3 regions of the Streptomyces sp. NPDC057271 genome follow, and region 1 is predicted to be linked to each of the others. Evidence: riboswitches for the same ligand, from Rfam matches in the RefSeq annotation. Region 1 holds a riboswitch; each other region holds the start of a gene.
What was found. Region 1 has a riboswitch for thiamine pyrophosphate ahead of thiO (glycine oxidase ThiO). Riboswitches for the same ligand answer to the same signal wherever they lie in the genome.

Region 1 (4,450 bases):
GGGTGGGAGAGCCGGGCGACGGACTTGGCCTCGCGGATGAAGCGCTCGACGAACGTGGCGTCGGCGGCGAGGGCCGGGTGCATCACCTTGAGCGCGAGCACCCGGTCGAGGCGGATGTCGACGGCCCGGTAGACCGTGGCCATCCCGCCGACGGCGATGCGCGCGTCGACGCGGTAGCGGCCGTCGAGCAGCTGCCCGACGAGGGGGTCCTGAAGGGTCGTGTCCACGGCCCCGAGTTTACGAGCCGCCGAGCACCGCCCGCCCCCACCGCCCCCGACCGCAGCACAGCTGTGACGCGCGGCCGCCGCTCAGAACGCCGGCCGCTCCGGGTCCAGGGCGGCCCGGCCGTCCGTGGGGGACGAGGCCCGGGCGAAGTGGCGGCGGGGGATACGGCCCGCCCGGTGGGCCAGCCTGCCCGCCTCCACCGCGTGGCGCATGCCCTCCGCCATCAGGACCGGGTCCTGGGCCCGGGTCACCGCGGAGGCGAGCATGACCGCCGAGCACCCCAGTTCCATCGCCTGCGCCACGTCCGAGGCCGTTCCGGCCCCCGCGTCCAGGATCACCGGCACGCCCGCGGCCGCCACGATCAGTTCGAAGTTGTGCGGGTTGCGGATGCCCAGCCCGGAGCCGATCGGCGAGCCGAGCGGCATGACCGCCGCGCAGCCCACGTCCTCCAGCTTCCGCGCGAGGACCGGGTCGTCGTTGGTGTACGGCAGGACCGTGAAGCCGTCGTCCACCAGCGTCTCCGCCGCCTCCAGCGTCTCGACGGGGTCCGGCAGCAGGGTCCGCTCGTCGGCGATGACCTCCAGCTTGATCCAGTCGGTCCCGAGCGCCTCCCGGGCCAGACGGGCGGTGAGGACCGCCTCGCCCGCCGTGAAGCAGCCCGCGGTGTTCGGCAGGACACGGATCGAGAGCCGGTTCAGGACGGAGAGGACCGAGCCCTGGACGGTCGGGTCCAGACGGCGCATGGCGACCGTCGTCAGCTCCGTGCCGCTGACGGCCAGCGAGCGTTCGAGCACGTCCAGGCTGGGCGCCCCGCCGGTGCCCATGATCAGCCGTGAGGTGAGCTCCGTGCCGGCGAGGAGGAAGGTGTCGTCGGACATCGCGCTCAGCCTCCCTGTACGGCGGTGAGGATCTCGACCCGGTCGCCCTCGCCGAGGACGGTCGCGGACCACTGGCTGCGCGGCACGACCGTCTCGTTGACGGCCGCGGCCACACCCGACGGCGCGGCCGTCAGCGTCGCCACCAGGGTGTCGAGGGTCGTGGGCGCGGCGAGGACACGTGCCTCGCCGTTGACGGAGACGCTGGCCGAGGTGTTCGTCGACGTGTCGGTCGAGCTGTTCGTCGAGACGTTCATACGGGCTGCTCCTGACGTACGGGGGAGAAGCGGCGGGGAGTGAAGGGGCGGGCCTCGTCCGGAAGCACGCCCGTGGTGAGCAGCTCGGCCATGACGTCGCCGGTGACCGGCGTGAGCAGGACCCCGTTGCGGTAGTGCCCGGTGGCCAGCTGGAGGCCGGGCAGCGCGGTCGGGCCGAGCAGAGGCGCGTTGTCGGGGGAGGCGGGCCGCAGACCCGCCAGTGTCTCGGTGAGCGGCAGCTCGGTGAGGCCGGGTACGAGTTCGTGGGCGTCCCGGAGCAGCTCGTAGACCCCGCCCGCCGTCACGGTGGTGTCCCAGCCCAGCTCCTCGCTGGTGGCGCCGACCACCAGCTCCCCGTTCTCGCGGGGCACCAGGTAGACGTGGCTGCCGCGGACGACGGCGCGGACGGTCCGGGACAGGAACGGGGCGAGGGCACGCGGCACGGTGAGGCGCAGCACCTGGCCCTTGACGGGACGTACCGGCGGCAGGACGTCCCGCGGTACGCCCGCGAGCCGGCCGCTCAGGCTGCCCGCGGCCAGCACCACCTGGTCGGCCTCCAGGGGGGAGCCGTCCGCGAGCACCACGCCCGTGGCCCGGTCCCGTACCACCGTCAGCCGCTCGGCGAGATCCCGGTGGAAGACCACCCCGGCCCGCTCGCAGGCGGTGACCAGCGCGGCGGCGAGTCGGCGTGGGTCGACCTGGTGGTCGCCGTCGACCCTGAGCCCGCCGCGCACCCCCGGCGCCAGCATCGGCTCCAGGCGCCGGCAGTCGCGCCCGCTGAGCCACACCGACTCCAGGCCGCAACGGATCTGCAGGGCGTGCAGTTCGCGCAGATGCGCCCGGTCGTCGGCGTCGAGCGCGACGGCGAGCGTCCCGGATGCGCGGTAGCCGACGTCGTGCCCCGTGGCGTCCCGGAGTTCGGCGACGAACTCCGGATAGCGGCGCGCGGAGGCGAGGTTGAGGGCGAGCAGGGTCTCCTCGCCGTAGTGGAGTTCGGTGACGGCGGCCAGCATCCCGGCCGCCACCCGGGCGGCCCCGCCGCCCGGCCCGGGGTCCACGACCGTGGTGCTCAGCCCGCGCTGCGCGGCCCGCCAGGCCGTGACCAGGCCGATGATTCCGCCCCCGACGACGAGAACGTCAGGGGTACTGCGTGTACGCGACATGGGCGTCCAGCCCCTCCCTTCGCCGGCATGACCCGGATCAGGTTCGTACGGTCGGAGGCCGGCCAGCCTCCCTCTCAGCCCGGTGCGTCCGGGCTCCCGCGAGTGCTCTACGTTGACGGTCAGCGTAACCCCCGCCCCCGACGCCCAGTAAGGGAGCCTCCGTGCCCCTCCCTCCCGTCTCCCACCACCACCCTCGACCGACGGGCTCCGCCCCGGGCTCTCGATCCCTCGACGGACTCGTCCTCGTTCCCGTCGCCGACCAGGCCCCCGGTCAGGTCGGGACGCGTACCCGGTTCGTGTACCACGAGGAGGACGGCCGGATCTGGGCCGAGTACGCGGGTGGGGACGTGGTCCGCGGGAATCTCGTCGGCACGCGCGCGGGGGACCGGCTCGACTTCCGCTATGTGCAGTTGAAGCAGGACGGATCGACCTCTTCCGGGCATTGCGTCTCCACCGTCGTGGAGCTGCCCGACGGCCGCGTTCGGCTGGAGGAGAGCTGGGCATGGGAGTCCCAGGAGGGCTCCGGCACCAGTGTCGTGGAGCAGCAGTCTTCCTGACAGTCTGTCAGATACGTAAGGTGATCGGGTGAGCGAGCAGAAGCAGGCACAGCAGCGGGTCGTCGTCGTGGGCGCCGGGATGGCGGGGGTGCAGACCGCCGTCGCCCTGCGCGAGCAGGGCTTCACCGGTGCGGTCACCCTCATCGGGGCCGAGCCCCACCAGCCTTACGACCGCCCGCCCCTCTCCAAGGCGGTCCTCCTCGGCAAGGCCGAGGACTCGGCCTTCGACGTCGACTTCGAGGCGCTCTCCATCGACCTGCGTCTCGGCCTCGACGTGACCGGGCTGCGCGCCGACGCCCACGAGGTCGACACGGAGGCCGGGCCCGTCCCGTACGACGTGCTGGTCGTCGCCACCGGCGCCGAGCCCGTCACCCTGCCCGGCACCGAGGGTGTGCCCGGGGTCCATCTGCTCCGCACCCTCGACGACGCCGCCCGCCTCAAGCCCGTCCTGGAGCGGCGGCACGACATCGTGGTGGTGGGCGCCGGCTGGATCGGCGCCGAGTTCGCCACCGCCGCGCGCGAGGCGGGCTGCGCGGTCACCGTCGTCGAGGCCGCCGACCGCCCGCTCGCCGGCGCGCTGCCCGTCGAGGTCTCCGCCCCGATGACCCGCTGGTACGAGGAGAGCGGCGCCGAACTCCTGACCCACGCGCGCGTGGACCGGATCGAACCCGGCACGGTCCACCTGGCCGACGGCCGGCGGCTGCCCGCCGACGCGGTCGTCGTCGGCATCGGCGCCCGGCCCGCCACCCGCTGGCTCGCCGGCTCCGGCATCGCCCTCGACGCCGACGGCTCCGTCACCGCCGACGACCGGCTGCGCACCTCGCTGCCCGACGTGTACGCCGTCGGCGACTGCGCCTCGTTCCCCTCCGCCCGCTACGGCACCCGGCTCCTGGTCCACCACTGGGACAACGCGCTCCAGGGCCCCCGTACCGTCGCGGCCGACATCATCGGCGAGACCCCCGGGGTCTACGACCCGGTGCCGTACTTCTGGTCCGAGCAGTTCGGCCGCTTCGTCCAGTACGCGGGGCACCACGCCGCAGACTCCGAGCTGGTCCACCGAGGGGATCCTGCCGAGCCCTCCTGGTCCGCGCTGTGGCTGCGCTACGGCGCCCTGGTCGCCCTCCTCGCCGTCGGCCGCCCCCGCGACCTGGCCCAGGGCCGCAAGCTGATCGAGTCCGGCGCACGGCTCGACCCGGAGCGCGCCGCCGACTCCTCCGTCCCTCTGAAGGCCGCAGTCCTTTAGGGGGTGTCTCGCCGATCAGGCCGGGCTCGCGGGGTCTGGCACGCACGCTCGCCGCGTTGTCGTCGGTCGCCAACGCTCCGCGTCGACTCTCCCCCGGCCTTCGGCCGGGGGGACCCCCATCCTCCGACTC
Region 2 (4,450 bases), on a different contig from region 1:
TCATCCTGGTGTTCGCCCGCCGCATCGCCGACGCCGTGGGCGAGACGCGCTCGCGGATCGACCTCGTCGGAGCCGTACTGTCGGCCCTCGGGCTCGGGATCTTCGTCTACGGCGTGCTCCGCTCGGACGAATGGGGCTGGTTCCGGCCCAAGCCGGACGCCCCCTCGTGGCTCGGCGTCTCGATGGTCGTGTGGACGATGCTGATGGGCCTGCTCCTGGTCTGGCTCTTCCTTCGCTGGGAGGCGCGGATCGCGGCCCGCGGCCGGGAACCGCTCGTCGACCCGGCCATGCTGCAGAACAAGCAGCTCACCGGCGGTCTGACGATGTTCTTCTTCCAGTACCTCGTCCAGATGGGCGTGTTCTTCGTCGTCCCCCTCTACCTGTCCGTCGCCCTGGGCCTGTCCGCGCTCGCGACCGGGGCGCGGATCCTGCCGCTCTCGCTGACGCTGCTGGCGGCGGCGGTCCTGATTCCCCGGTTCCTCCCGGACGTCTCGCCGCGGAGGGTGGTGAGGCTCGGGGTGTTCGCGCTGCTCGCGGGCGCGGTCGCGCTGATGGCGGCGCTCGACGCCGACGCCGGCGCGGAGATCGTCACCATCCCCCTGCTCTTGATCGGCCTCGGCATGGGCGCGCTGGCGTCGCAGCTCGGTTCGGTCACCGTGTCGGCCGTTCCCGACAGCCGGAGCGCGGAGGTCGGCGGTGTGCAGAACGCCGTCACCAACCTCGGCGCCTCGATCGGTACGGCGCTCGCCGGGTCACTCCTGATCGGCGCGCTCACGGCGTCGTTCCTCACGAGCGTCGAGCAGAACCCGGCGATCCCGGCCGACGTCAAGAGCCGGGCGGCCGTGGAACTCCAGAGTGGCGTCCCGTTCCTCTCGGACGCCCAGCTCAGAGCGGCACTCGAAGAGGCAGGAACCTCCGACGCGGTGACCGAGGCAGCCCTGGACGCGAACGCGGCCGCCCGTCTGGACGGGCTGCGGGCGGCCCTGGCGATCCTCGCCCTCTCCTCGCTCCTCGCGCTGTTCTTCACCCCGCGCATCCCCTCCACCCAACCGGGCTCGCCACGGACCTGAGGATGCGGACCCGCTCCACAGGGCGCCACGGACCGTGCGGACCTAGCGTGGACGTAAGCCGATGGGCCACTGAAGGGATCAGACGATGAGCAACGCCATGGACAAGGCCAAGGGCAAGTTCAAGGAGGTCACCGGAAAGTTCACCGGCAACGAACGACGGGAGAGCGAGGGCAGGACCGACCAGGCGAAGGCCAAGTTCCGCGAGACGGTGAAGAGCGTCCGCGAACGCGCCGAGGGCATCAAGGACTCCCTCAAGCGCGACCACTCCTGACACGCTCCGACCTCAGGAGCCGGCCCCCGCGCCGCCTCCGGCGCGGTCCTGCCGGCCCGAGCGCCGCGGCCCCAGGTCACGCTCGCGCGTCTGCGACACTGGTACCACCATGCCCAAGCCCGGAGAACTCACTTTCGTCGCCCCCCGCGGAGCCAAGAAGCCGCCGCGGCACCTTGCCGACCTCACGCCCGCCGAGCGCAAGGAGGCCGTCGCCGCGATCGGCGAGAAGCCGTTCCGCGCCAAGCAGCTGTCCACTCACTACTTCGCGCGGTACGCCCACGATCCCGCCGAGTGGACCGACATTCCCGCCTCCTCCCGCGAGAAGCTGCAGGGGGAGCTGCTGCCCGACCTGATGTCCGTGGTCCGGCACATCTCGTGCGACGACGACACCACCCGTAAGACCCTGTGGAAGCTGCACGACGGCACGCTCGTCGAGTCCGTGCTCATGCGCTACCCCGACCGGGTCACCATGTGCATCTCCTCACAGGCCGGCTGCGGGATGAACTGCCCGTTCTGCGCCACCGGCCAGGCCGGGCTCGACCGGAACCTGTCGACCGCCGAGATCGTGCATCAGATCGTCGACGGGATGCGCGCCCTGCGCGACGGCGAGGTGCCCGGGGGACCGGCGCGGCTCAGCAACATCGTCTTCATGGGCATGGGCGAGCCGCTCGCCAACTACAAGCGGGTCGTCGGCGCGGTCCGCCGCCTCACCGACCCCGAGCCGGACGGGCTCGGTCTCTCGCAGCGCGGCATCACCGTCTCCACCGTCGGCCTCGTGCCCGCCATGCTGCGCTTCGCCGACGAGGGCTTCAAGTGCCGGCTCGCCGTCTCGCTCCACGCGCCCGACGACGAGCTGCGCGACACCCTCGTGCCCGTCAACACACGCTGGAAGGTCCGCGAGGTCCTCGACGCCGCCTGGGAGTACGCCGAGAAGTCCGGTCGCCGGATCTCCATCGAGTACGCCCTGATCCGTGACATCAACGACCAGGCATGGCGGGGCGACCTCCTCGGGCGGCTGCTCAAGGGCAAGAGGGTCCATGTGAACCTGATCCCGCTGAACCCGACGCCCGGGTCGAAGTGGACCGCGTCCCGGCCCGAGGACGAGAAGGCCTTCGTCGAGGCCATCGCCGCCCATGGTGTCCCCGTCACCGTCCGTGACACCCGCGGCCAGGAGATCGACGGTGCCTGTGGACAGCTCGCGGCGTCGGAGCGCTGACCTTGTAGTCTGTGCTCGAACACATCTCCATATTCCGACAGGGGAGCGCCACAGCGCTGAGAGTGCGGTCACCGGACCGCAGACCCTCTGAACCTTGCCCAGGTCATTCTGGGTAGGAAGTTCGGTCGCAACTCGAGCTGTTGCGCCCTGCCCACCTTCGGGTGGGCAGGGCCGCGTCTCTTCCTGGTCACACCCAGGAGGACTTTTCCGTGAACACCAAGAAGATGGTCGCCACCGGCGTGGCCGCCGCGCTGGGCGTCACCGCGCTCGCCGCGTGCGGCACCGAGGACGGCGGAGGCGCCGCGGGCAAGAGCGGTGAGCCCGCGCCGAAGACCGTGACCCTCGTGAGCCACGACTCCTTCAGCGCCTCCAAGGAGGTCCTGGCGGAGTTCACCGAGCAGACCGGCTTCACGGTCAAGGTCCTCAAGAGCGGCGACGCCGGCGTGGCCGTCAACAAGGAGATCCTGACCAAGGGCTCCCCGCAGGGCGACGTCTTCTTCGGCGTCGACAACACCCTGCTCTCCCGCGCGCTCGACAACGGCATCTTCGTGCCGTACGAGGCCAAGGGCCTGGACGCCGTCGCCGCCGAGGCGAAGATCGACAAGGAGCACCGGGTCACCCCGATCGACACCGGTGACATCTGCGTCAACTACGACAAGAAGTACTTCGCCGACAAGAAGCTCGCGCCCCCGCAGACCTTCGACGACCTGGCCAAGCCGGAGTACAAGGACCTGCTCGTGGTCGAGAACCCGGAGAGGTCCTCTCCCGGCCTCGGCTTCCTCCTCGGCACGGCCGCCCGGTACGGCGACGGGGGCTGGCAGGACTACTGGAAGAAGCTCAAGGCCAACGGCGTGAAGACCGTCGACAGCTGGGAGCTCGCCTACAACCAGGAGTTCTCCGGCTCGGCCGGCGGCCGGCAGGCCAAGGGAGACCGGCCGCTGGTCGTCTCCTACGCCTCCAGCCCGCCGGTCGAGGTCCTCTACTCCGAGCCGCAGCCGAAGGACGCGCCGACCGGCGTCTCCACCGGCACCTGCTTCCGGCAGATCGAGTTCGCCGGACTGCTGAACGGCGCGAAGAACCCCGAGGGCGGCAAGGCGCTCATCGACTTCCTGATCTCGAAGAAGTTCCAGGAGGACATGCCGCTGCAGATGTTCGTCAACCCGGTGACCGAGGGCGCCCGGCTGCCCGAGCTCTTCACCAAGCACGGCGTGGTCATCGACAAGCCGCAGACCATGGCGCCCGAGAAGATCGCCGAGAAGCGTGACCAGTGGATCCAGTCGTGGTCCTCGCTCGTCCTGAAGTAGTCCGTAAGCGGTCCGACCGCCGGGGAAGCGCGGCGCGGCTCGGCCTGATGGTCGTGCCCGTCGCCTTCTTCACCCTCTTCTTCGCCTGGCCCGTCGTCTCCATCGTCGAGCGGGGGCTGCGGTCCGACGGCGCCTGGCGGTTCGACCGGTTCGGCGAGACGCTCAGCCGGCCGGAGATCCTCGACGTCCTCTGGTTCACGCTCTGGCAGGCGCTCGCCTCCACCGCGCTGACCCTGCTGATCGCGCTGCCCGGCGCGTACGTCTTCGCGCGCTTCGACTTCCCCGGCAAGGGTCTGCTGCGCGCGGTCGTCACCGTGCCCTTCGTGATGCCGACCGTCATGGTCGGTACGGCCTTCCTGGCGCTCGTCGGCCGCGGCGGGCTCCTCGACGAGCTGTGGGGGGTGCGCCTGGACACCACCGTCTGGGCGATCCTCCTCGCGCACGTCTTCTTCAACTACGCCGTGGTCGTCAGGACCGTCGGCGGCCTGTGGGCGCAGCTCGACCCGCGTCAGGAGGAGGCCGCCCGCGTCCTCGGCGCCTCCCGGTTCACCGCCTGGCGGACCGTGACCCTGCCGGCGCTCGCCCCCGC
Region 3 (4,450 bases), on a different contig from region 1:
TCTATCAGTATCTGAAAAATCACTCCTTGTGATCTGCTAGTGCGTGCAGCACGATTGCGTCAAGCAGGCCATGAGGGATCATTCCTGGCCGTTTTGGGCACAGCTTTCAGCTGCTGTGTTTACACAACTGCTTCATCTACTGCGGGGTACATCATGCGAGAGTCGGTGCAGGCCGAGGTCCTGATGAGCTTCCTCGTCTCCGAGGAGCTCTCCTTCAGGATTCCGGTGGAGCTGCGTTACGAGACCCGGGATCCCTACGCGGTGCGGATGACGTTCCACCTTCCCGGAGACGCGCCTGTGACCTGGGCGTTCGGCCGGGAGCTGCTCCTCGACGGGATCAACGGACCGAGCGGGGACGGCGATGTGCACATCGCGCCGACCGAACCCGAGGCTCTCTCGGACGTCGCCATCCGGCTCCAGGTCGGCAGCGACCGTGCCCTGTTCCGCGCCAGCGCCCCGCCCCTCGTCGCGTTCCTCGACCGTACGGACAAGCTCGTTCCACTTGGCCAGGAACGGACATTGGGTGACTTCGAGGACAATCTGGAGGCGGCGCTCGGCCGGATCCTCGCGGAGGAGAACGCCGGCTGACCCGGCCGTCCCGGCCGCGCGGTCAGGTCGCCCCGGCTGACCCGGCTGAGCAGCCCGCCCCGGCCGCTACCCCGGCCGACCGTCATTTTGCGCGGCGGCGGCGACCACCCCTGGCCGCAGGCTTCCCCACGCCGCCCGGCCGGTCGGCGGAGACCACCAGGGCCGCGAGAGCGGTGGTGAGCGGGACCGAGGCGACCAGCCCGATCGATCCCACCAGCGTGCGGACGATCTCCTGCGCGACCAGTTCGCTGTTGGCCACCGTCCCCACGCTGCTCTGAGCGATGGAGAAGAGCAGCAGCAGGGGCAGGGCCGCACCGGCGTACGCCAGTACCAGCGTGTTCACCACGGACGCGATGTGGTCGCGGCCGATCCGGATCCCGGCCCGGTACAGCGCGCGCCGCCCCATGCGGGGATCGGCCTGGTGCAGCTCCCACACCGACGAGGTCTGCGTCACCGTCACATCGTCGAGGACACCGAGCGAACCGATGATGATGCCGGCCAGCAGCAGACCCGACATGTCGATTTCCGGGTAGAGACCGTGGATCAGGCCGGTGTAGTCGTCGGTGTTCCCGGTCAGTGACGCCCAGCTGACGAAGTACGAGCCGAGGAGACCGATCAGCAGCAGCGAGATCAGTGTCCCGAGGACCGCGACCGACGTACGGGCCGACAGGCCGTGGCACATGTAGAGAGCGATCAGCATGATCGCGCTCGACCCGACCACCGCGACCACCAGCGGATTCGAGCCCTCGAGAATCGCCGGCAGGATGAAGAAGGTCAGGATCAGGAAGCTCACCGCGAGCGAGATCAGCGCCATCACTCCGCGCATCCGGCCGACGAGCACGACCACGAGCGCGAAGATCAGGGCGAGGACCGTCAGCGGAACCTTCCGGTTCACATCCGTCACCGAGTACTGCAGATCGCGGGGGGCGTCCGGCGCGTACGCCACCACCACGCCCTGTCCCTCGTCCAGTTGGCGCGGCGCGTCGGGCTGCACGATCTCGGTGAAGGTACGGCCCTGGTCCGGACCGCTCGTGACCTCGATCGTCGCCTTCTCGCACTGCCCCTGCTGCGCGTTGACCGCCTCGCGCCCCTGGGGCGTCGAGACGTCCCCGGTCGGCGGTACCTGACCGGCGTTCACGTCCTGGCAGTCGACCTGCTCGACCGAGGTGACCTTGCCCTGGTAGGTCTGCCGGTCGAAGCCGACGCCGGTGCGTTCGTGCTCCGGGGCGCCGCCGGGCCATAGGACGACGAGCCCGACCACGACGGCCGTGGCGAACGGGATCAGGACGGCCGCGATGACTCTGCGTAGATGCCGGGAGACGGGCGCGGCGGGTCCATGGCTGTGGGTGTGGCCGTGCCCGTGACCGACGTCGCCAGGTCCGTGACCGACGTCGCCGTGTCCGTCGTGGCCGTCGGGTTCCGGGTTCTGCTGCGAGGAAGTCACCGACCGATCATCGCAAGAACGATGGGGGCCCACTGTTCAGCACGGCCGGGTTGACGCTAGCGTGGTGCCACCTTTGCACACGCGGGAGCTCGGAGCACCGGGCTGAGAGGGCGCTGATCACCGTACGCGCGTACCGATGTACGTACGGGAGGAGGCTGCGCCGACCGCCGAACCTGTTACCGGGTAATGCCGGCGTAGGGAGATCGGTCTCATGACCATTCAGGATGCACGCACGCCTGCCACCAGCGAGAACGCCGGCCTGGACGAGCGCAAGCCGGGCTGGCACAAGGGGTACGTCGAGGGCTCGCGCCCCGACCTCCGGGTGCCCGTCCGCCAGGTGCACCTCACCAACGGCAAGGACGTGACGCTGTACGACACGTCCGGTCCGTACACCGACCCCACCATCGACACCGACGTACGCCGCGGCCTTCCGCCGCTGCGCGAGAACTGGATCATCGCGCGGGGTGACACGGAGGAGTATGCCGGTCGCCCGGTCCGCCCCGAGGACGACGGCATCAAGCACACCTCGCCGCGCGGAGGCCTGAAGAACCTCGACGCGGTCTTCCCCGGCCGTCCCCGCCAGCCCCGCCGGGGCCGTGACGGCCAGGCCGTGACCCAGCTCGCGTACGCCCGCCGGGGCGAGATCACCCCGGAGATGGAGTACGTCGCGATCCGCGAGAACGTCTCCCCCGAGGTCGTACGGGAGGAGATCGCGGCAGGTCGGGCTGTCCTTCCGGTCAACGTCAACCACCCGGAGATCGAGCCGATGATCATCGGCAAGCGGTTCCTGGTGAAGGTCAACGCCAACATCGGCAACTCCGCCGTCACCTCCTCCATCGAGGAGGAGGTGGAGAAGATGACCTGGGCGACCAAGTGGGGCGCCGACACGGTCATGGACCTCTCCACCGGCCGCAACATCCACACCACGCGCGAGTGGGTGCTGCGCAACTCCCCCGTGCCGATCGGCACCGTGCCGCTCTACCAGGCGCTGGAGAAGGTCGACGGCAAGGCCGAGGAGCTGACCTGGGAGATCTACAAGGACACCGTCATCGAGCAGGCCGAGCAGGGCGTCGACTACATGACGGTCCACGCCGGCGTGCTGCTGCCGTACGTGCCGCTGACGGCCCGTCGCAAGACAGGCATCGTCTCGCGCGGCGGCTCGATCATGGCCGCCTGGTGCCTGGCGCACCACAAGGAGAACTTCCTCTACACGAACTTCGAGGAGCTCTGCGAGATCCTGGCGACGTACGACGTCACGTACTCGCTGGGCGACGGGCTGCGGCCCGGCTCCATCGCCGACGCCAACGACGAGGCGCAGTTCGCTGAACTGCGCACGCTCGGCGAGCTGAACACGATCGCCAAGCGCCACAACGTGCAGACGATGATCGAGGGCCCGGGCCACGTCCCGATGCACAAGATCAAGGAGAACATCGACCTCCAGCAGGAGATCTGCGAGGAGGCGCCGTTCTACACGCTCGGCCCGCTCACCACGGACGTCGCCCCGGCGTACGACCACATCACCTCGGGCATCGGCGCCGCGATGATCGCCTGGTGGGGTACGGCGATGCTCTGCTACGTCACGCCCAAGGAGCACCTGGGCCTGCCCAACCGCGATGACGTGAAGACCGGTGTCATCACGTACAAGATCGCGGCGCACGCGGCCGACCTGGCCAAGGGGCACCCGGGGGCGCAGGAGTGGGACGACGCGCTGTCGGACGCGCGGTTCGAGTTCCGCTGGGAGGACCAGTTCAACCTGGCGCTCGACCCGGACACCGCCCGCGAGTTCCACGACGAGACGCTGCCGGCGGAGCCCGCGAAGACCGCGCACTTCTGTTCGATGTGCGGTCCGAAGTTCTGCTCGATGAAGATCAGCAGAAGCATCACAGAGCAGTTCGGTGGAGAAGCGGACGCCAGCCCCGAGGAGATCGAGGCCGGGATGTTGGAGAAGTCCAAGGAGTTCGCGGCCGCTGGCAACCGGGTCTACCTGCCGCTGGCGGACTGATCCGCGGATGACAGGCAACCGGCCGACGGGTACGGGGGCGTCGTCGGCCGGTCGTTTGCCTGAGGACAGGGGTGCTTAGCGTCCCCAGCCGATTCACCTGCTGGCTGAAGTTGCCCTCCGTCCTCTATGGCTAGGGGGCAACGCAGCACAGGTGGTGGGCTTCAGCCACGAGTGCTTCCGGCGGCGGCTGCGGAAGCGAAGCCAGGTTGGTGAGCGACTTAGTAGAACATTCGTTCCGCCTCCGCTAGGACAGGCTCCCAGACCTCGGATGGTCTTGCGGGAGGCACGTTGAATCCCTGAACTAGCAAGCGGAGCACTTGTTCCAGAGACGTTCTGCCGGTGGGAAAGTGCACTCGTTCAAGAGGCCACCCGGGGCCTCCCGGCCCATCAGGCTCGGGCAGCAAGGCATGAAGATC

Region 2: another riboswitch for thiamine pyrophosphate. It lies ahead of ACFUJR_RS03330 (thiamine ABC transporter substrate binding subunit); the one in region 1 lies ahead of thiO (glycine oxidase ThiO).
Region 3: another riboswitch for thiamine pyrophosphate. It lies ahead of thiC (phosphomethylpyrimidine synthase ThiC); the one in region 1 lies ahead of thiO (glycine oxidase ThiO).

Annotation. Positions count from the first base shown of each region.
Region 1 covers NZ_JBHUYJ010000060.1:19,437-23,886, reverse strand. Annotated here, with positions in the region: gene pknB (Stk1 family PASTA domain-containing Ser/Thr kinase) at 1-227, opposite strand, end outside; gene ACFUJR_RS24890 (thiazole synthase) at 309-1,103, opposite strand; gene thiS (sulfur carrier protein ThiS) at 1,109-1,357, opposite strand; gene thiO (glycine oxidase ThiO) at 1,354-2,520, opposite strand; TPP riboswitch at 2,518-2,630, opposite strand; gene ACFUJR_RS24875 (hypothetical protein) at 2,682-3,077, shown strand; gene ACFUJR_RS24870 (NAD(P)/FAD-dependent oxidoreductase) at 3,157-4,320, shown strand.
Region 2 covers NZ_JBHUYJ010000004.1:127,027-131,476, forward strand. Annotated here, with positions in the region: gene ACFUJR_RS03315 (MFS transporter) at 1-1,070, shown strand, start outside; gene ACFUJR_RS03320 (CsbD family protein) at 1,156-1,341, shown strand; gene rlmN (23S rRNA (adenine(2503)-C(2))-methyltransferase RlmN) at 1,451-2,557, shown strand; TPP riboswitch at 2,587-2,694, shown strand; gene ACFUJR_RS03330 (thiamine ABC transporter substrate binding subunit) at 2,782-3,861, shown strand; gene ACFUJR_RS03335 (ABC transporter permease) at 3,909-4,450, shown strand, end outside.
Region 3 covers NZ_JBHUYJ010000024.1:73,453-77,902, reverse strand. Annotated here, with positions in the region: gene ACFUJR_RS14450 (IclR family transcriptional regulator) at 1-15, shown strand, start outside; gene ACFUJR_RS14445 (SsgA family sporulation/cell division regulator) at 154-588, shown strand; gene ACFUJR_RS14440 (YibE/F family protein) at 671-2,032, opposite strand; TPP riboswitch at 2,104-2,250, shown strand; gene thiC (phosphomethylpyrimidine synthase ThiC) at 2,244-4,034, shown strand; gene ACFUJR_RS14430 (hypothetical protein) at 4,253-4,450, opposite strand, start outside.